2 regions of the Bacillus sp. MBGLi79 genome follow, and region 1 is predicted to be linked to the other one. Evidence: riboswitches for the same ligand, from Rfam matches in the RefSeq annotation. Region 1 holds a riboswitch; the other holds the start of a gene.
What was found. Region 1 has a riboswitch for lysine ahead of C1T29_RS16175 (aspartate kinase). Riboswitches for the same ligand answer to the same signal wherever they lie in the genome.
Positions count from the first base shown of each region.

Region 2: it holds a riboswitch for lysine, as region 1 does, so the genes downstream of both, C1T29_RS19610 (amino acid permease) here and C1T29_RS16175 (aspartate kinase) in region 1, are expected to answer to the same signal.

Region 1 covers NZ_CP026521.1:3,166,654-3,176,612, reverse strand. The annotation lists gene etfA (electron transfer flavoprotein subunit alpha) at 1-15, shown strand, start outside; gene abfB (alpha-L-arabinofuranosidase AbfB) at 230-1,717, shown strand; gene trxA (thioredoxin) at 2,023-2,337, shown strand; gene uvrC (excinuclease ABC subunit UvrC) at 2,473-4,245, shown strand; lysine riboswitch at 4,310-4,489, shown strand; gene C1T29_RS16175 (aspartate kinase) at 4,615-5,841, shown strand; gene C1T29_RS16170 (YslB family protein) at 5,885-6,331, opposite strand; gene sdhC (succinate dehydrogenase cytochrome B558) at 6,624-7,232, shown strand; gene sdhA (succinate dehydrogenase flavoprotein subunit) at 7,266-9,026, shown strand; gene sdhB (succinate dehydrogenase iron-sulfur subunit) at 9,029-9,790, shown strand; gene C1T29_RS16150 (acyl-CoA thioesterase) at 9,850-9,959, shown strand, end outside.
Region 2 covers NZ_CP026521.1:3,831,278-3,841,236, reverse strand. The annotation lists gene pgoN (glyoxal/methylglyoxal reductase) at 1-721, shown strand, start outside; gene modB (molybdate ABC transporter permease subunit) at 751-1,443, opposite strand; gene modA (molybdate ABC transporter substrate-binding protein) at 1,415-2,197, opposite strand; gene C1T29_RS19630 (substrate-binding domain-containing protein) at 2,308-3,234, shown strand; gene C1T29_RS19625 (LTA synthase family protein) at 3,265-5,118, opposite strand; gene C1T29_RS19620 (metal-dependent hydrolase) at 5,218-5,700, opposite strand; gene sspJ (small acid-soluble spore protein SspJ) at 5,866-6,006, shown strand; lysine riboswitch at 6,123-6,302, shown strand; gene C1T29_RS19610 (amino acid permease) at 6,406-7,815, shown strand; gene C1T29_RS19605 (hypothetical protein) at 7,854-8,126, opposite strand; gene C1T29_RS19600 (iron-hydroxamate ABC transporter substrate-binding protein) at 8,179-9,126, opposite strand; gene C1T29_RS19595 (FecCD family ABC transporter permease) at 9,333-9,959, shown strand, end outside.

The sequences.
Region 1 (9,959 bases):
AATATACACTCATAAAGAAAACCCGGACTTTTAAAGTCCGGGTTTTTTACATTTATAAATACATACGTACAAATATAAATACGATAGAAAATATCGTTGACATGTACGAACATATATAATATGGTTACTTTAAAAGCGCTTACATTCATGCTGACTCCTCAGGCAAACGACAGATCACATATTTGACTGTGGTGCTTTTCATATTCGTATGAAAGGAATGATCAGAGGCATGTCTGAACATCAAGCAGTGATTCAAACAGATATCGTAAAAGGAACCATTAACAAAAATATATACGGTCATTTTGCTGAGCATTTAGGAAGAGGGATTTATGAGGGGATATGGGTCGGGACGGACTCAGACATTCCCAATATCAACGGAATACGAAAGGACGTGCTGGAAGCGCTCAAACAGCTGCATATTCCTGTTCTCAGGTGGCCGGGCGGGTGTTTTGCGGACGAATACCATTGGGCAAACGGTGTCGGTGACCGTAAAACAATGCTTAACACTCACTGGGGCGGTACAATTGAATCAAATGAATTCGGAACGCATGAATTTATGATGCTTTGCGAGCTGCTTGAATGCGAGCCATATATTTGCGGCAATGTCGGAAGCGGAACCGTTCAGGAAATGGCGGAATGGATTGAGTACATGACATTTGAAGAAGGCACGCCCATGTCAGACTGGAGAAAACAAAATGGAAGAGAAGAGCCTTGGAAGCTGAAATATTTTGGCGTAGGCAATGAAAACTGGGGCTGCGGCGGCAACATGCATCCCGAATACTACGCAGATTTGTACCGCCGTTTTCAGACTTATGTCCGCAATTACAGCGGGAATGAAATTTATAAAATTGCAGGCGGCGCAAATGTCGATGATTTTAACTGGACGGACGTGCTTATGAAAAAAGCCGCTGGCCTGATGGACGGGTTGAGTCTTCATTATTACACGATTCCGGGTGATTTCTGGAAGGGCAAAGGATCAGCCACAGAATTCACGGAGGATGAATGGTTCATTACAATGAAAAAAGCCAAATACATCGATGAATTGATTCAAAAACACGGCACGATTATGGACCGGTACGATCCGGAGCAGCGGGTCGGGCTGATTATTGATGAATGGGGCACGTGGTTTGATCCTGAGTCAGGCACGAATCCAGGTTTCCTTTATCAGCAAAACACCATACGTGATGCACTGGTGGCGGCTTCCCATTTTCACATTTTCCATCAGCATTGCCGCCGGGTGCAAATGGCCAACATCGCTCAAACAGTAAACGTTCTTCAAGCGATGATTTTGACTGAGAGAGAGCGGATGCTTTTGACACCGACGTACCATGTGTTTGATATGTTTAAGGTGCACCAGGATGCTTCTCTTTTAGATACAGAGGTATTGTGTGCCGACTATGAATGGAAGGGTGAAACGCTCCCGCAAATCAGCATGTCAGCGTCAAAACAAGCTGGAGGCGATATCAATATCACGATTTGCAACATCGATCACCAAAACCAAGCAGAGGCTGAGATCGAGCTGAGAGGCCTGCAAAAGCAAGCGGATCATTCCGGAATCATTCTTACGGCAGAAAAAATGAATGCACATAACACGTTTGACGATCCTCATCACGTCAAACCGGAAGCGTTCAGACAATACACGCTCAGCAAAAACAAACTGAAAGTAAAACTCCCGCCAATGTCAGTCGTCTTGCTTACGGTGCGTGCTGATTCGTAATCGCGAGACGCCGGCGCTTTTTCATGTTTTAAAACAGCATCAAAAGGGCATGGTAAAGTACATGACAGTGAAGAGGAGATGTTATCCCATGCTTCGTACTATTCTAATGATTATCGGGGCTATTGTAGTAATCGGGGCCATTATCAGATTCGTGTTTTAATAAAAGTGACACATCCCATTCAACCCGGATAAAAATGAGTAAACCGGTTATGATCAGGAAAAAATATTTGTAAGCATTAAGATAGCGTGAACGAATGGGAGATGCTATACTAAAAATCATCATTTCACATTGGAGGAATTCAATAATGGCTATCGTAAAAGCAACTGATCAATCTTTCTCAGCTGAAACAAGCGAAGGCGTCGTACTGGCAGACTTCTGGGCTCCTTGGTGCGGACCTTGTAAAATGATTGCACCTGTTCTTGAAGAACTGGATCAAGAAATGGGCGACAAACTGAAAATCGTAAAAATCGATGTAGACGAAAACCAAGAAACAGCTGGAAAATACGGCGTTATGAGCATCCCGACACTTCTTATCTTAAAAGACGGAGAAGTAGTTGAAACTTCAGTCGGTTTCAAACCGAAAGAAGCGCTTCAAGAGCTTGTAAACAAACATCTTTAATTTTCGGCTGCTTACATGCCAGAGCGATTCCGATTGAGGGATCGCTTTTTTTATTCGCCAATTGTGAATCATAGAGAAAAACAAACGTTCGTGTTAAACTGGAAACAAAGGATTAAATATAAGGAAGGGTACCATATGAACAAACAACTGAAAGAAAAACTCGCCCTCCTTCCCGATCAACCGGGTTGTTATCTCATGAAGGACCGGCAGCAGACTGTGATCTACGTAGGAAAAGCAAAGGTGCTGAAAAACAGAGTGCGCTCCTACTTCACCGGTTCTCACGACGCGAAAACCCAAAGGCTTGTGACGGAAATCGAGGATTTTGAATATATCGTGACGTCCTCCAATCTTGAAGCGCTTATTTTAGAAATGAATCTGATCAAAAAGTATGATCCGAAATACAACGTCATGCTCAAAGACGACAAAACCTATCCTTTCATAAAACTCACCCATGAACGCCACCCAAGGCTGATTGTCACCCGCAATGTCAAAAAAGACAAAGGGCGATATTTTGGGCCGTACCCGAATGTACAGGCAGCAAGGGAAACAAAAAAATTGCTCGACCGTCTGTACCCTCTCAGAAAATGCTCCAAGCTGCCGGACAGAGTGTGCCTTTACTATCATCTGGGCCAATGTCTTGCTCCGTGCGTAAAGGACATTTCCGAAGAGACGAACAGAGAGCTGGTTGAAAGCATTACCCGTTTCTTAAGGGGCGGCTATAATGAGGTCAAAAAAGAGCTCGAAGAAAAAATGCACGAAGCCGCTGAGAATCTTGAGTTTGAACGGGCAAAAGAGCTTCGTGACCAGATCGCCCATATTGAATCAACGATGGAAAAACAAAAAATGACGATGAACGATCTAGTCGACCGGGATGTATTTGCGTACGCATATGACAAGGGCTGGATGTGCGTGCAGGTCTTTTTCATCCGCCAAGGAAAGCTCATTGAGCGCGATGTCAGCATGTTCCCGCTTTATCAGGAAGCGGATGAAGAGTTCCTTACATTCATCGGACAGTTCTATTCAAAAAACAACCACTTCCTTCCGAAGGAGATTTTAGTTCCGGACAGCGTAGATCAATCCATGATCGAGCAGCTGCTGGAAACAAACGTTCACCAGCCGAAGAAGGGCCAGAAAAAAGAACTGCTCATGCTGGCCCATAAAAATGCGAAAATCGCACTGAAAGAAAAATTCTCCTTAATCGAACGGGACGAGGAGCGTTCAATTGGGGCTGTACAGAAACTCGGTGAGGCATTGAATATTTATACGCCGCACAGAATTGAAGCGTTTGATAACTCAAACATACAGGGGACAAACCCGGTTTCCGCGATGATCGTGTTTATCGACGGCAAACCGTACAAAAAGGAATACCGCAAATATAAAATCAAAACCGTTACAGGACCGGATGATTACGGTTCTATGAGAGAGGTCGTCAGAAGACGCTACACGAGAGTGCTTCGTGAAAATCTGCCGCTGCCTGATCTGATCATCATTGACGGAGGAAAAGGGCAGATCAACGCTGCAAGGGATGTCATTGAAAATGAACTCGGCTTGGATATCCCGATCGCCGGTTTAGCGAAAGACGAAAAGCACAGAACCTCAAACTTACTGATCGGGGAGCCGCTGGAGGTGGTGTATCTGGAGCGAAACAGCCAGGAATTTTATCTCCTACAGCGCATTCAGGACGAGGTGCACCGTTTTGCAATCAGTTTTCACAGGCAAATCCGCGGAAAAAGCGCGTTTCAATCCGTATTGGATGATATCCCGGGTATCGGAGAGAAAAGAAAGAAAATGCTGTTAAAGCATTTCGGTTCCGTTAAAAAAATGAAGGAAGCAAGCCTTGAGGACATCAAAAAAGCGGGTGTTCCCGCTGCGGCGGCTCAGCTCCTTTACGATAAATTGCAAAAATAATGTTGTCCTTTTCAATAAGATCTGATAAAATGTGAACTAATTTCATAGTTAGATCGTGTTATATGGTGAAGATAGAGGTGCGAACTTCAAGAGTATGCCTTTGGAGAAAGATGGATTCTGTGAAAAAGGCTGAAAGGGGAGCGTCGCCGAAGCAAATAAAACCCCATCGGTATTATTTGCTGGCCGTGCATTGAATAAATGTAAGGCTGTCAAGAAATCATTTTCTTGGAGGGCTATCTCGTTGTTCATAATCATTCATGATGATTAATTGATAAGCAATGAGAGTATTCCTCTCATTGCTTTTTTTATTGTGGACAAAGCGCTCTTTCTCCTCACCCGCACGAACCAAAATGTAAAGGGTGGTAATACATGGGTCTTATTGTACAAAAATTCGGAGGTACTTCCGTCGGCTCAGTCGAAAAAATTCAAAATGCGGCAAACCGCGCGATTGCAGAAAAACAGAAAGGCCATCAAGTCGTTGTCGTCGTGTCAGCTATGGGAAAATCCACTGACGAATTGGTCAGCCTTGCAAAAGCCATTTCTGACCAGCCGAGCAAACGCGAAATGGACATGCTGCTGGCGACAGGCGAACAGGTCACGATTTCACTCCTCTCAATGGCATTGCAGGAAAAAGGATATGACGCCGTGTCTTATACTGGCTGGCAGGCGGGAATCCGTACGGAGGCCGTTCACGGAAACGCCAGAATTACAGATATCGACACATCGGTTTTAGCAGACCGGCTTGAAGAAGGAAAAATCGTCATTGTTGCAGGATTTCAAGGCATGACAGAGGATTGTGAAATTACGACATTGGGCCGTGGCGGTTCAGATACAACAGCAGTAGCTTTGGCTGCCGCTTTAAAAGCTGATAAATGTGACATATATACAGACGTGCCCGGCGTGTTTACAACCGATCCGCGCTATGTGAAATCAGCGAGAAAACTTGCCGGCATCTCATACGATGAAATGCTTGAGCTTGCCAATTTAGGCGCCGGCGTTCTTCATCCGAGAGCTGTTGAGTTCGCGAAAAATTACCAAGTGCCGTTAGAAGTGCGTTCAAGTACAGAAACCGAAGCGGGGACATTAATTGAGGAGGAATCATCCATGGAACAGAATTTAATTGTCAGAGGCATTGCATTTGAAGATCAAATCACAAGGGTAACCATTTACGGGCTGACTAGCGGCCTGACAACGTTGTCTACTATTTTTACGACACTTGCCAAAAGAAACATAAACGTGGATATCATTATCCAAACGCAGGCCGAGGACAAGACTGGAATTTCCTTCTCTGTCAAAACAGAGGATGCAGACCAAACTGTTGCGGTGCTTGAAGAGTATAAAGACGCGCTGGAATTCGAGAAAATCGAGACAGAAAGTAAATTGGCCAAAGTATCCATTGTCGGATCAGGCATGGTCTCAAATCCCGGTGTAGCGGCTGAAATGTTTGCTGTACTGGCGCAAAAAAACATTTTAATTAAAATGGTCAGCACATCTGAAATCAAAGTGTCAACCGTCGTAAGCGAAAACGATATGGTGAAAGCAGTCGAATCGCTTCACGATGCATTTGAGCTTTCAAAACACCCTTCAGCTGTGTAATGATAATCAAAAAGGCGGGACTATGCAGTCACCGCCTTTTTGATTACACTGGGTCTTTCATATCCCATTTCACAGTCAGAACCACTTTATCGGCTCTCTTTTTCACTTGTTCATATGATTCGGCAATCTGATCATTCATCAATTGAATTTGTTCAGCGATAAAACCAGCTTCCAGCTGAAAGCAAGGTTCTTTCTGATGTTTAAGCCGGTTGGAAATGATCGGCCCTTCAAGTTCAAATTCAAGCTCCTGTTTTTTAGCGCTTACGTTGGTGAGGGTTCCCCAGCCCGCTTCTTCAAAGAAGGCCGGAAATTCCTCCCATGATTCAAGAGGAAACTTACGGGCGAGATGTTTTCCTGCCCAATACATCATGGAAGAGTAATCTTGGCCAAGCATATCTGGGAGAACGATCTCTCGTATTAGTTCGTAGGCATAGGCGTTCATTTCAATTTCTTTTAGGTTGTCAATAGATGCTTCAAATTTAGACTTCATATCTGTCTCCCCTCTCTCCTGCGTATATTATAGCTCAAACAGGGGGGAGGATTACAGAATGATCCTGTAATTCTTATGAAAAATTAAGCGAGAAATATATATTGATAAAATAAAATTTTTCAATCAACTAATCAATTCGGAAAATTATAATTTATGTACGCGTTTTCTTGACGCCCTTTTGAGGGAGGAGTAAAATGAAATTGTCAATAAATCTTAATAAAGTGCTTACAATTGAAAGAAGTGGAGGAAGAGATTTAGCACATTTCGCACTTATCAAACAGGGGGTAAAGTAATGTCTGGGAACAGAGAGTTTTATTTTCGAAGATTGCATTCCTTGCTTGGCGTCATACCGGTCGGCATCTTTCTCATTCAGCATTTAGTCGTCAACCAGTTTGCCGCAAGGGGCGCTGAAGCATTCAATAGCGCTGCTCATTTTATGGATAGCCTGCCTTTCAGGTATGCCTTGGAAATTTTTATTATCTTCTTACCATTAATTTATCATGCAGTTTATGGTGTGTACATAGCGTTTACTGCGAAAAATAACGCAGGCCAATACAGCTATATGAGAAACTGGCTATTTGTCCTGCAGCGTGTAACCGGTATCATCACTCTTATTTTCGTCAGCTGGCACGTGTGGGAGACCCGCATTGCCGCACAAATGGGCGCTGAGGTCAATTTCGACATGATGGCGAATATTTTGAGCTCTCCGGCTATGCTTGGCTTTTACATTGTCGGTGTTTTATCAACAATTTTCCACTTCTCGAACGGTTTATGGTCTTTCGCTGTTACATGGGGCATCACGGTCACGCCTCGTTCTCAAAGAATTTCGACATACGTTACGCTGATTATTTTTGTTGCACTGTCATACGTAGGCTTAAAAGCGATTTTTGCATTTGTTTAAGAGTACTAGATTACTAGAGGGAGAGGGGCTATCATGAGTCAATCAAGCATTATCGTAGTCGGCGGAGGTCTTGCCGGCCTCATGGCGACAATTAAAGCAGCGGAATCAGGAATGGCGGTTAAGCTGTTTTCCATCGTTCCTGTCAAACGTTCTCATTCAGTTTGTGCGCAAGGCGGCATAAACGGAGCGGTCAATACAAAAGGGGAAGGTGACTCTCCGTGGGAACATTTTGATGACACGGTATACGGGGGAGACTTTCTTGCCAACCAGCCGCCGGTTAAGGCAATGTGTGAAGCGGCGCCTTCGATCATCCACTTATTAGACCGGATGGGTGTTATGTTTAACCGGACGCCTGAAGGTCTGCTTGATTTCCGTCGATTCGGGGGTACACAGCATCACAGAACGGCTTATGCGGGTGCGACGACGGGACAGCAGCTGCTTTATGCACTGGACGAGCAAGTGCGCAGATACGAAGTTGCGGGTCTGGTCACAAAATACGAAGGCTGGGAATTCCTTGGCGCTGTATTAGATGATGACAGAACCTGCCGCGGAATTGTTGCGCAAAACCTGACAAACATGCAAATTGAATCCTTCCGTTCTGACGCGGTCATTATGGCGACGGGCGGACCGGGGATCATTTTTGGAAAATCAACGAACTCCATGATTAATACAGGATCTGCTGCTTCAATCGTTTATCAGCAGGGAGCGTACTATGCAAACGGAGAATTCATTCAAATCCACCCGACAGCCATCCCGGGCGATGACAAACTAAGACTGATGAGTGAATCAGCGCGTGGTGAAGGCGGCCGCGTGTGGACATATAAAGACGGCAAACCGTGGTATTTCCTGGAGGAAAAATATCCGGCATACGGAAACCTGGTGCCGCGTGATATTGCGACACGTGAAATATTTGATGTGTGTGTGAATCAGAAGCTTGGCATTAACGGTGAAAACATGGTCTATCTCGATCTGTCTCATAAAGATCCGAAAGAGCTGGATATTAAGCTTGGCGGCATCATTGAAATTTATGAGAAATTCATGGGAGACGACCCGCGCAAGCTTCCAATGAAAATCTTCCCGGCGGTCCATTATTCTATGGGCGGTTTATGGGTGGATTACGATCAAATGACAAACATCCCTGGACTGTTTGCGGCTGGGGAATGTGATTACTCTATGCATGGAGGCAACCGCTTGGGAGCGAACTCCCTGCTGTCTGCGATTTATGGAGGCATGGTGGCCGGACCGAACGCGGTGAAATATGTAAACGGCTTAGAATCTTCAGCGGAAGACATGTCTTCTTCTTTATTCGACGCTCACGTTAAAAAAGAAGAAGAAAAATGGGCTGATATTATGAGCATGGACGGAACCGAAAATGCCTATGTTCTTCACAGAGAGCTCGGTGAGTGGATGACGGCGAACGTAACGGTTGTCCGCCATAATGACAAGCTTTTGAAAACGGACGACAAAATTCAGGAATTAATGGAGCGCTTTAAAAAGATCAACATCAATGACACGACAAAATGGAGCAACCAGGGGGCGATGTTCACACGCCAGTTCTCGAACATGCTCCAGCTTGCAAGGGTGATTACCCTTGGCGCTTACAACCGTAATGAAAGCCGGGGCGCCCATTATAAACCGGATTATCCTGAACGTAATGATGATGAATGGCTCAAAACAACAATGGCTAAACATGTAAGCCCGTATGAAGCGCCGGAATTTGAGTATCAGGATGTCGATGTATCACTGATAACGCCTCGGAAACGGGATTACTCGAAGAAGAAGGTGGCGAAATAATCATGAGTGAACAAAAAACCATACGATTTATTATCACACGTCAAGATACAGCCGACAGCACGCCTTACGATGAAGAATTTGAGATTCCATACCGCCCGAATCTGAACGTCATTTCCGCTCTGATGGAAATCCGTCGGAATCCGGTTAATGTCAAAGGTGAAAAGACAACCCCTGTCACATGGGATATGAACTGTCTTGAGGAAGTATGCGGCGCATGTTCAATGGTCATAAACGGAAAACCCCGCCAGTCTTGTACGGCTCTTATCGACCAGCTTGAGCAGCCGATTCGTTTAAAACCAATGAAAACATTCCCAGTCGTTCGTGATTTGCAGGTTGACCGCAGCAGAATGTTTGATTCATTGAAAAAGGTAAAAGCGTGGATACCGATTGACGGCACGTACGATCTAGGACCGGGACCGAGAATGCCGGAAAAACGCCGTCAATGGGCATATGAATTATCGAAATGCATGACGTGCGGCGTCTGCCTCGAGGCCTGCCCGAATGTGAACAGCAAATCGAAGTTCATGGGGCCTGCACCGATGTCTCAAGTCCGCCTGTTTAACGCACATCCGACAGGCGCCATGAATAAATCTGACCGATTAGAAGCACTAATGGATGAAGGCGGCCTTGCAGATTGCGGCAACTCGCAAAACTGTGTCCAATCCTGTCCGAAGGGCATTCCGCTTACCACTTCGATTGCAGCCTTAAATAGAGACACAAACTTACAAGCGTTCCGCAATTTCTTTGGAAGCGACAGAGTATAAGAAGAAAAAACCTCTTCCGCATGGGAGAGGTTTTTTTAAACAATAAGGAGATGAAAAAAATGAAGCTTCCCGCTTATATTGATATGCCATTTCCAGAATGGAAAAGATCCTTTTCTTTTTTTAATGAGGTATCCGTAAGATTTTCCGAGACGGACATGTTTGGGCATAT
Region 2 (9,959 bases), 660 kb from region 1:
GAAAGCGGCAATTAAAAATGGCTACCGCAGCATTGATACAGCAGCGATCTACAAAAATGAAGAAGGTGTTGGCATCGGGATTAAAGAATCCGGTGTGGCAAGAGAAGAGCTCTTCATCACATCAAAAGTGTGGAATGAAGATCAAGGCTATGAAACAACGCTTGCTGCCTTTGAAAAAAGCCTAGAAAGACTGCAGCTTGATTACTTAGATTTATATTTGATCCATTGGCCTGGAAAAGATAAATTTAAAGATACATGGCGCGCGCTTGAAAAGCTTTACAAAGACGGCAAAATCCGCGCGATCGGCGTCAGCAACTTCCAAGTTCATCATTTAGAAGAGCTGTTAAAAGATGCTGAAATCAAACCGATGGTGAACCAAGTTGAATTTCACCCTCGTTTGACGCAAAAAGAATTAAGAGACTATTGTAAAAAACAAGGCATTCAGCTGGAAGCATGGTCTCCGCTCATGCAGGGCCAGCTTTTGGATAACGAAGTGCTGACACAGATTGCTGAAAAGCATAATAAATCTGTAGCTCAAGTGATTTTGCGCTGGGATCTTCAGCATGAAGTTGTAACCATTCCAAAATCCATTAAAGAACACCGTATCATCGAAAACGCTGATATTTTTGATTTCGAATTGTCTCAAGAAGACATGGATAAAATTGATGCATTAAACAAAGATGAGCGTGTCGGCCCAAATCCTGATGAGCTTCTGTTCTAATCAAAAAACTCCCCTTTACGGGGAGTTTTTTAGTGCGTTTTTTTCTGTTGAATGAAAAACAGCATCAAAAAGGAAATGACAACAATACAGACGACCCACGCCCAGGCAAGGGTATTGTTTCCGGAATCCAATGCAACATATATGGCCGTCGGCAGTGTTTGTGTAACACCGGGGATGTTCCCGGCAAACATGAGTGTTGCGCCAAATTCTCCGAGGGCCCGCGCTAGGCTCAGGATGCTCCCGGTCAGCAAAGAAGGATAGGCAAGCGGGACGGAGATATGGATAAAGACCTTCCATCTGCTTGCGCCGTCTACCATTGCCGCACCCTGTATATCGGGGTCAATGTCAGCAAATCCGGTTTTGGCTGATTGATACATGAGCGGAAAGGCTACAACAGCCGAGGCGATCACAGCAGCCCACCAGGTGAAAATGACAGGCTGCCGGAAGATCCACTCGATGGCTTGTCCGATGAAGCTATGCTTTCCGAAAATGACGATCAAAATAAAACCGACAACAGTAGGCGGAAGAACGAGCGGAAGCATAAAACATGTTTCGAGCGCCGTTTTTCCAAAAAATGATGTCCGTGACATCCAAGCCCCAGCAAGTGTTCCAAGAATAATGACAACAATTCCGGCAACTGCCGCCACCTGAAAGGAAAGCATAACAGGTGTTAAGAATTCTGAAGCATTTATGTTACTCAGCAGTAAAACCATATTTCTCAAATACTTTCATTGCTTCATCAGATTGCAGGTATTCGTAAAATTCCTTCGCTTCCTTACGGTGTTTTGTATCTTTTACGATTCCTAACGAATAAACAATCGGGCTGTGTGTATCTGCTTTTGCCTCGTCAATAATGGTGGCCTTTTTAGAGACCAGGGCATCTGTTTTATAAACAATACCTGCGTCTACATTGCCGGTTTCCACATAAGAAAGAACTTGGCGAACGTCTTTTCCGTACACAATTTTATCCTTCACTTTGTCCCATAAAGACAGCTTTGTCAGGGATTCTTTCCCATAAGCTCCTGCCGGTACGGATTCCGGAGTGCCAAGTGCGATTTTTTCTGATTCAGCCAGATTGCTGAAGCTTGTCACAGGTGAATCTCCGTTTTTCGGTACGACCAGCACAATTTCATTGCCGACTAAATCAGTGCTGTCTTTTTTTGCGATATCCCCATCATCCACCAGCTTTTTAAATTTATCCTCAGCAGCTGAGAAGAACAGATCTGCTCCTGCTCCTTGAGAAATCTGTTTTTGCAAGGCGCCGGATGAGCCATAGTTATCTTGGATGGTAATATTTTGATGCTCTTTTTCATAATTTTTTTGAATTTCCTCAAGTGCATCCTGTGCGCTTGCGGCAGCTGAGATTGTTAATGTTACTTTTTTCCCCCTGTCTGTTGAAGACTGATTTGAAGAACAGCCTGCTGCAAGCAGAAAAGCGGTTAAGGCTGCGATTAAAATAGAATACTTCTTAAACATGATTGCACCCCTTATGATTAGTTATATCTAATTATAACTGATTATGTTTGGTTTATGTGGGTTTTTTTACATTCGGCGAAAAGGTATAATAAAATAGGAGAGTGATGATGATGAATGAAACCTCTTCCTATACGATAGAAGAAGTTGCAGGTCTGCTGAAGGTATCAAAGCTGACCGTTTATGATTTGATTAAAAAAGGCGTGCTGCCTGCTTACCGTGTCGGAAGGCAGATGCGTGTGGATGAAGAAGATTTAAAGCAATATAAAACGAATATGAGAATGTCTCAGCCCATCGCTGCAACAGAAGCGCCGAAACAGGTGCAGGAGGCTGAGCCGGACGGCAGACCGAATGTCATGATCAGCGGACAGGACATTTCGATGGATCTTCTCAGCAAGCATTTGGAGAATGCCATTCAGGAGACGCCGCTCCGTAAATACAAAGGAAGCTTAAACAGCCTGATTGATATGTATCAAGGCAAGTGTGACATTGTCAGCCTCCATTTGTACGATGCAGAAACGGGCCAGTATAACGCCCCTTATGTAAAACGGATTTTGTCAGGTGAACCGTTTTGTCTCATCAATGTCGTTCTCCGCAAAGCAGGTCTGTATGTGCAAAAAGGGAATCCGAAAAACATTCAAGGCTGGAAAGACTTGAAAAGAGCTGATATCCGGATCATCAACAGGGAAAAGGGTTCTGGCGCAAGGGTGCTCCTTGATGAACAGCTTGGCTTGCTTGGTGTGAAGCCGGCTGATGTAAAGGGATACGGCGATATCGTGACCGATCATTACGCTGCCGCTTCACAAGTTTCAAGCGGACAGGCTGACGCGGGAATCGGGGCGCAGCACGCGGCACATATGGGGCGTGTTGATTTTATCCCGCTCATCGATGAACAATATGATATCGTCGTTTTGAAAAAAAATGAGCAGCTGCTCAAAGCCGTGAAGGAGATTTTGAATTCTGAGGACTACAAGGCGAACTTGTCTCATTTAAATGGCTATGAAACAAAGCTGACTGGCAAGGTGATGTTGGAAACGTAAAAAATCCCTCTTTATATAGAGGGATTTTTTTCATTCGGAAAACCTGAGCAGGTCACCATTTAAAATTTTATCAGAGAGAGACAGCTCTTCGTTTGCTTTCTCCTTATAAGGGAGGCACGCATCCTGATCTTCCAGTATTTCACCTGTTTTTTGGCTGTAGCACGTGTTTTTCGTGTATATAAAATCGTTCGTAATAAAGCTTCCGTTTCGCAGCACGGCGAATGGTGTGCGATCGCCCGACAGCAAATCATTGCCGAATTGAATATCGCCTTTTGTGTCAACGCCGAGTAAATGCATCAGTGTCGGTCTGACGTCGACTTGTCCGCCAACATCAGAGATGGTTTCCGGCTGTTGATCGGTAATTCCCGGGATATGTATGATAAACGGCACCCGCTGGAGCTGAACATTGTCATACGGCGTGATTTCGTCTTTTCCTAAAAACTCTGCCAACGCCTCGTTATGGGCTTCTGAAATGCCGTAATGATCCCCCATAAATACAATCATCGAATTTTCGTATAAGCCTTCGTCCTTCAGCTTTTTGATAAAATGCTTTAATGCCTCATCCTCATAGCGCACCGTTGTCACATAACGGTTTAGCAGGGCGCTGCTCGAATCGTATTCATCAATCAGCTGATCCTTTTTATCAATCTCAAACGGAAAATGATTCGTTAACGTGATGAAACTGCTGAAGAATGGCTGCGGCAGACTTTTCAGCTTTTCGGCGGACTGCTCTAAAAATTCCTTATCCTTTAAGCCCCAGCTTGTCGATGTTCCGGGAGTGACATGGAAGTCATCAACATCAAAAAAGCGGTCAATCCCAAATGTATCGTACATGACATCTCTGTTCCAAAATGTTTTATGGTTGGCATGAAAGGCGGCTGAATAATAATCATGCTGTTTCAGCGACTTGTACATCGTATGAAATTGATGGTCGCTTTTCGTGAAAAAGACGGCGCCGCTAAGGGAAGGATACATTGAGTTAGCAACGATGAATTCTGAATCAGATGTTTTCCCTTGTTCTGTTTGCTGATAGAAATGATCAAAGGAATAGCTTTTTTTAACGAGATCATTCATAAATGGGGTAATTTCTTTTCCATTGACTTTTTCATTCAAAACAAAGCTTTGGGTCGACTCAAGTGTTACAAAGATGACATTTCGCCCTTTTGCCAGTCCGAATTTGCTTTGATCAGGCTTGCTGTAATCAGCCTCTGTGTAATTTTTAATGGCAGTTATGCTGTCTTCATCAGCGAATGCCTTCGCGCTAATATTAACAGTCTGAGAAATCGTATCGTATATATGGAACTGAAACAGACCGATGCTTTTGACGAGCATTTCCCGGTCAAAGGAATGTGCCAAAAGCTTCGGCTGCTGTACTTCTGCAAGTGCCAGCGTGCATAAAATCATGCCGCAGGAAGCTGCATAGTACCGTTTGATCGTGCGGGGAGCGGCTTTTGTCTGCGGCTGTTTCGTTTTTCTGGCGAGCAGCAGCAGACAAACCAAATCCGCAAACAGGGCAATAAACAGAGGATGGAACAGTTCTTTTACACTGCTGCCCATATCGCTCATGTTGCTGGCCTGAAATAAAACCGGAATGGTAATAAAATCGATATAAAAGCCGTAAAAAATCGTATTGGAGATCAAGATGACAGTCAGAACCAGATTGGCAATCAGCAAAAAGACCCGCTGCTTGTTTCCTTTCAGAAGCAGGCCTATCCCGAATAAAGGAAGGATAAAGCTGAGCGGATTGATCAGCAACATCAGCTCTTCCAACAGAGTATCGATCTGCAAATCAAAGCCGAGTTTATATATCACATACGTTTTGATCCACATAAACAAGATCGAAAAACATAAAAACCGCTGATTGTGAAAAAAGGTTCCTTTCATCAATATGACTCCTCACGTTTTCTTGATCATCTGCATGAAATGCTTCTTAAGTAAAACCTACTAAAAACCGCCGGTTCAGACAAGTTTCAGCACTCGCGTTTACAACATGCGCCCATGAAACAGCATATAAAAGTAGTAACATGAAGCAAGGGTCAGGCCGGCTAGCACGAGCTGCTCAGAAAAACTGCCTGTCTTCATATATAATGGAAGCCGCACGCGGATCGTTGAAGGGAATAGTAATTTGATTCCGTTCACTGTCCAAGCGTCAAGAATCAAGTGGCTCGCCATTCCGATCATTAAGCCGGCTGAGATGTTTTTATCTGGAATATATGTAGAAGTGATAAAAAACATGATGAGCATAAACAGCAGGCTGTGTGTAAAGGTACGGTGGCCAAAAACGGAGCTGACCACTTTCGATAAAATAGGAAATTTTCTCCCGATTTTGCTTTGCGTGTGGCAGATATCGGGAATCAATGCCCCAACCGCGCCTGACGCAGCCATAAGCACTGGATCAAATCCATAATAATAAGCTGCTGCCGTACAAGAAGCGATGCCTCCCATGATGTGTGTTTTTCCTGTCATTTGCCGCTTCTCCTTTATCTTTTGCAAAAAATCTCTGAATTACAAATATATCAAGAGAATGTATGTTTGATCAACAGGACTTTGGACGATAAAAAATTTCCCGCATAATTTTTCAGGAAAAAGGCATCTTAAACATGTACCTATTTTTAAAAAGAGGTGATACGAATGGGTTTCTTTAATAAAGATAAAGGAAAACGTTCCGAAAAAGAAAAAAGCGTAATCCAAGGAGCTCTTGAAGATGCAGGTTCAGCTCTAAAAGATGATCCGCTTCAAGAAGCTGTGCAAAAAAAGAAAAATAATCGATAATCACATGCGGATAGGGCTTGACTCTATCCGTATTTTCCATCTGTTCCCTTTGACAGATCATCCTTTCTTTGATAACCTTCTGGGAGTAACTGAATAATTAAATCCTCACTCTTTCTCAGTGAGGTAGAGGTTGCGCGGATGATGAGTCACACATGCTAGGCTGACAGGAGCTGTTAAACATGTGTAAAAGGCATCAGCGCCGAAGTGTGGAGAAAGCCGATCCTTCTCTATGCTGGGACTGTATCTGAATAAGTGCAGGACTGCCGCGTGCTTTTTCGCGGAGGGCTATCCGGAGATCAAGGGTGTGTGTTTCTTTAAGCATGGACTTTTGTTCAGGCTTTTTTTGCGTTTATATGATCTCGGGGTCTGGTCCGTACAAAGAATCATGGAGGTACTGGAATGGAACAGACAAAAAAATGGGGTTTTTGGTTATTAACGGCGTTTGTCGTTGGAAATATGGTTGGATCAGGAATTTTCTCCTTGCCGAGCTCGCTTGCTTCAATCGCAAGTCCGTTTGGCGCTACGTCCGCCTGGCTTTTGACAGGTGCCGGCGTGTTGATGATTGCGCTTGTGTTCGGGCACTTGTCCATTCGCAAGCCTGAACTGACAGCGGGTCCGCAAAGTTATGCCAGAGCGCTGTTTTCCGATCCGAAGAAAGGCAACGCTGCCGGTTTCACAATGGTGTGGGGCTACTGGGTGGCGAGCTGGATCAGCAACGTGGCGATCATCACAAGTCTCGCTGGATACTTGACTTCGTTCTTCCCGATCTTGGTTGACAAACGTGAAATGTTTTCGATCGGCGGGCAAGAGGTGACGCTCGGCCAATTGCTGACGTTTGCCGTATGTACGATCTTGTTATGGGGAACGCACACGATTCTTGTTGCCAGCATTAACGGTGCAAGTAAATTGAACTTTGTCACAACGCTTTCTAAAGTATTAGGTTTTGTCTTCTTTATCGTTGCCGGTTTATTTGTGTTTCAAACGACATTATTCGGTCATTTTTATTTCCCGGTCCAAGGAGAAAACGGCACAAGCATTGGGATTGGCGGCCAGGTTCATAACGCCGCGATTTCTACACTGTGGGCGTTTGTCGGAATTGAATCCGCGGTGATCCTGTCCGGCCGTGCGCGTTCTCAACGTGATGTGAAACGTGCGACGATTACCGGCTTGCTGATTGCTTTGAGCATTTATATTATAGTGACTTTAATTACGATGGGTGTTCTGCCGCATGATAAGCTTGTCGGCTCAGAAAAACCATTCGTTGATGTACTCTATGCGATTGTTGGAAACGCGGGAAGCGTGATTATGGCGCTTTTGGCTATCCTTTGTTTATTCGGAACGATGCTCGGCTGGATTTTGCTTGGCTCTGAGGTGCCATACCAAGCCGCTAAAGCAGGAGATTTCCCGGCAGTTTTTGCAAAAACGAATAAAAAGGGAAGTCCGGTCATTGCACTCATTATTACAAACGTCATGTCACAGGTCTTCATTTTCTCCGTTATTTCCCGGACAATAAGTGACGCATTTACATTTTTAACGACAGCGGCGACACTCGCATATTTAATTCCGTATCTGGTATCTGCAATCTACAGCTTGAAGCTAGTCATCAAAGGTGAAACGTATGACCAACTGAAAGGCTCCCGTGTAAGAGACGGATTGATCGCGATACTGGCGTGTGCATACTCCGTGTTTGTTATTGTAACAGGCACAGCAGATTTAACGACATTTATTCTCGGCATCGGTTTATTCTTTGTCGGCTTGATTGTTTATCCATTTGTGAATAAGAAGTTTCAAAAAGAAAAACAAGCATAATGAAAAGACACCTGATTTGTTTTGTCAGGTGTCTTTTTTTATTGAAATGCAATTTCTCCTGTTAGCAACCCGATTGTTAAAACAGCTGACAGGAAAGCTGAAATAGAAAGAAAAACCTTTACGGATAATCGTATTTGCAAAAAACGGTTTTTCAGCCTCTCCAGCAAACCAAACAGAATAAGCACTAAGATAAAAACAAGAAACACATCTGAAAAAGGTTTTCCGATATAAAACCCGTTAAAAAAACTGATTGCGATGATGATACAGCTTAATATGAATTGAGTAAAAAAATATCCGATGTGGTTCAACATGAGCCGCTCCCTTTATTGCATGAAAAAAGAGCCGCCTGTCCGGCTCTTCTGTTTATTTTGTTAAGCTTTCCGTAATAAACTTCAGTTGGCCTTCTAATGAAATCGGATCGGTGAAATAGAAGCCAATCGGATCAATCTTATAGACATGGCCATTTTTAACGGCGTTCAGTTTCTTCCAAATGGAGCTGTCAAATACGCCGCCATCATCACCGCCTGATTGCCATGGACCTGCGAAAATATAATCTCCGGCGAAGTCAGGAAGCTTTTCTAATGAAATACTTGTATAACCAGGTCCCTGGTCAATGGCTTTTTCTTTTGTCAGCTTTGTAGCCTGCAGGCCGAGGTCTTTGTAAATAATGCTTCCGCCTCTTCCAAAGTCTTTACCGAATACGTAAATGTCTTTTCCGTTCGTTTGCATAATGGAAATGGTTTTGTCACCGACCGCTTTTTTGATTTTTGTTTTAGCTGCCGCAACTTTTTTATCCCACTCGGACAGCCATTTTTCAGCTTTATCTTCAGTTCCTGTCATTTTTGCAAATTCTTTCAGCTGTTCGATGTTGTCGAGCTTATCGTATTTTACTGCGACAGTCGGCGCGATTTTTTCAAGCTTTTTAATATCAGCACCCTGTGTTGTCCAGACGATAATCAGGTCAGGGTTTAAATCAATGACCTTTTCAACCGAAGTGCCGTCTCCGATGTTTTCGACGCCGGCAGTTTTTCCTTTGTAGTAAGGGTTTTTAAATACGTTCTCAGGTGCACCGACAACGTTGATGCCAAGTGTTTTGAAGTAGCCGTAGTAGCCGTCAGCCATGACAACCACCCGTTTAGGATGCTTGGGGATTTTTACATTCCCGTTTTCAGCCTTGTATGTAAAGGTTTCTGCGTCTTTTGAATCAGAGGCAGAGCCTTTGCTTTCTGAGTTATTCCCGCAGGCTGCCAGCGCTGTAATCAATAACAGGGCAAAAAACGCGACTCCGAGTTTCTTGTATATATGGGACATATCTCATACCTTCTTTCTAAAAAAATAGATGAAAAAGAGAATCATTATCAACTGTGATTATACCACTGCAAGTGCCGGTTGACACGATATTTTTGCAAATGCATTTTCATTTTTGTTCAAAACACGCTATTAAATCTGTTGAAAAAAGTGATATACTGAAACAGCAATTGATAATCATTATCAGTATCAGAAAGGAAGTACGGCAGTTGAGTCAACATAAAAATATACAGACTGCATCAGAAGAAATCCAATGGACGTCAAGGACATATGGCGCGGTTATCGTCCTTATTGCAGGTCTATGCCTGCTTTGCCTTGGCGCCCTTTTATCCATATCCCTCGGTGCAGCGGATATTCATTTGCGCACTGTATGGGACGCCATTTTTCATTATCAGCCGACAAAGACAACTCACCAAATTATACATGATCTTCGGCTGCCGAGAACGGCGGCTGCCGCACTTGTAGGCGCATTGTTGGCAGTGTCGGGAGCGATCATGCAGGGGATGACGAGAAACCCTTTGGCAGAGCCTTCGATTATGGGTGTGACATCAGGCTCTACGTTTGCGGTTTCGATTGCGTTTGCCTTTTTTCCCGGACTTTCTGCAATGGGGCTTGTGCTATGGTCCTTTGCGGGAGCGGGACTGGGTGCATCGACGGTAATGGGCATCGGCATGTTTTCAAGGGGCGGGCTTACGCCTGTAAAGCTTGCTCTGGCGGGTACGGCAGTTACTTATTTCTTTACCGGAATTTCAACCGCCATTGCGATCCGCTTTGATGTGGCTCAGGATATCAGCTTTTGGTACGCAGGCGGGGTAGCGGGTGTGAAATGGTCAGGG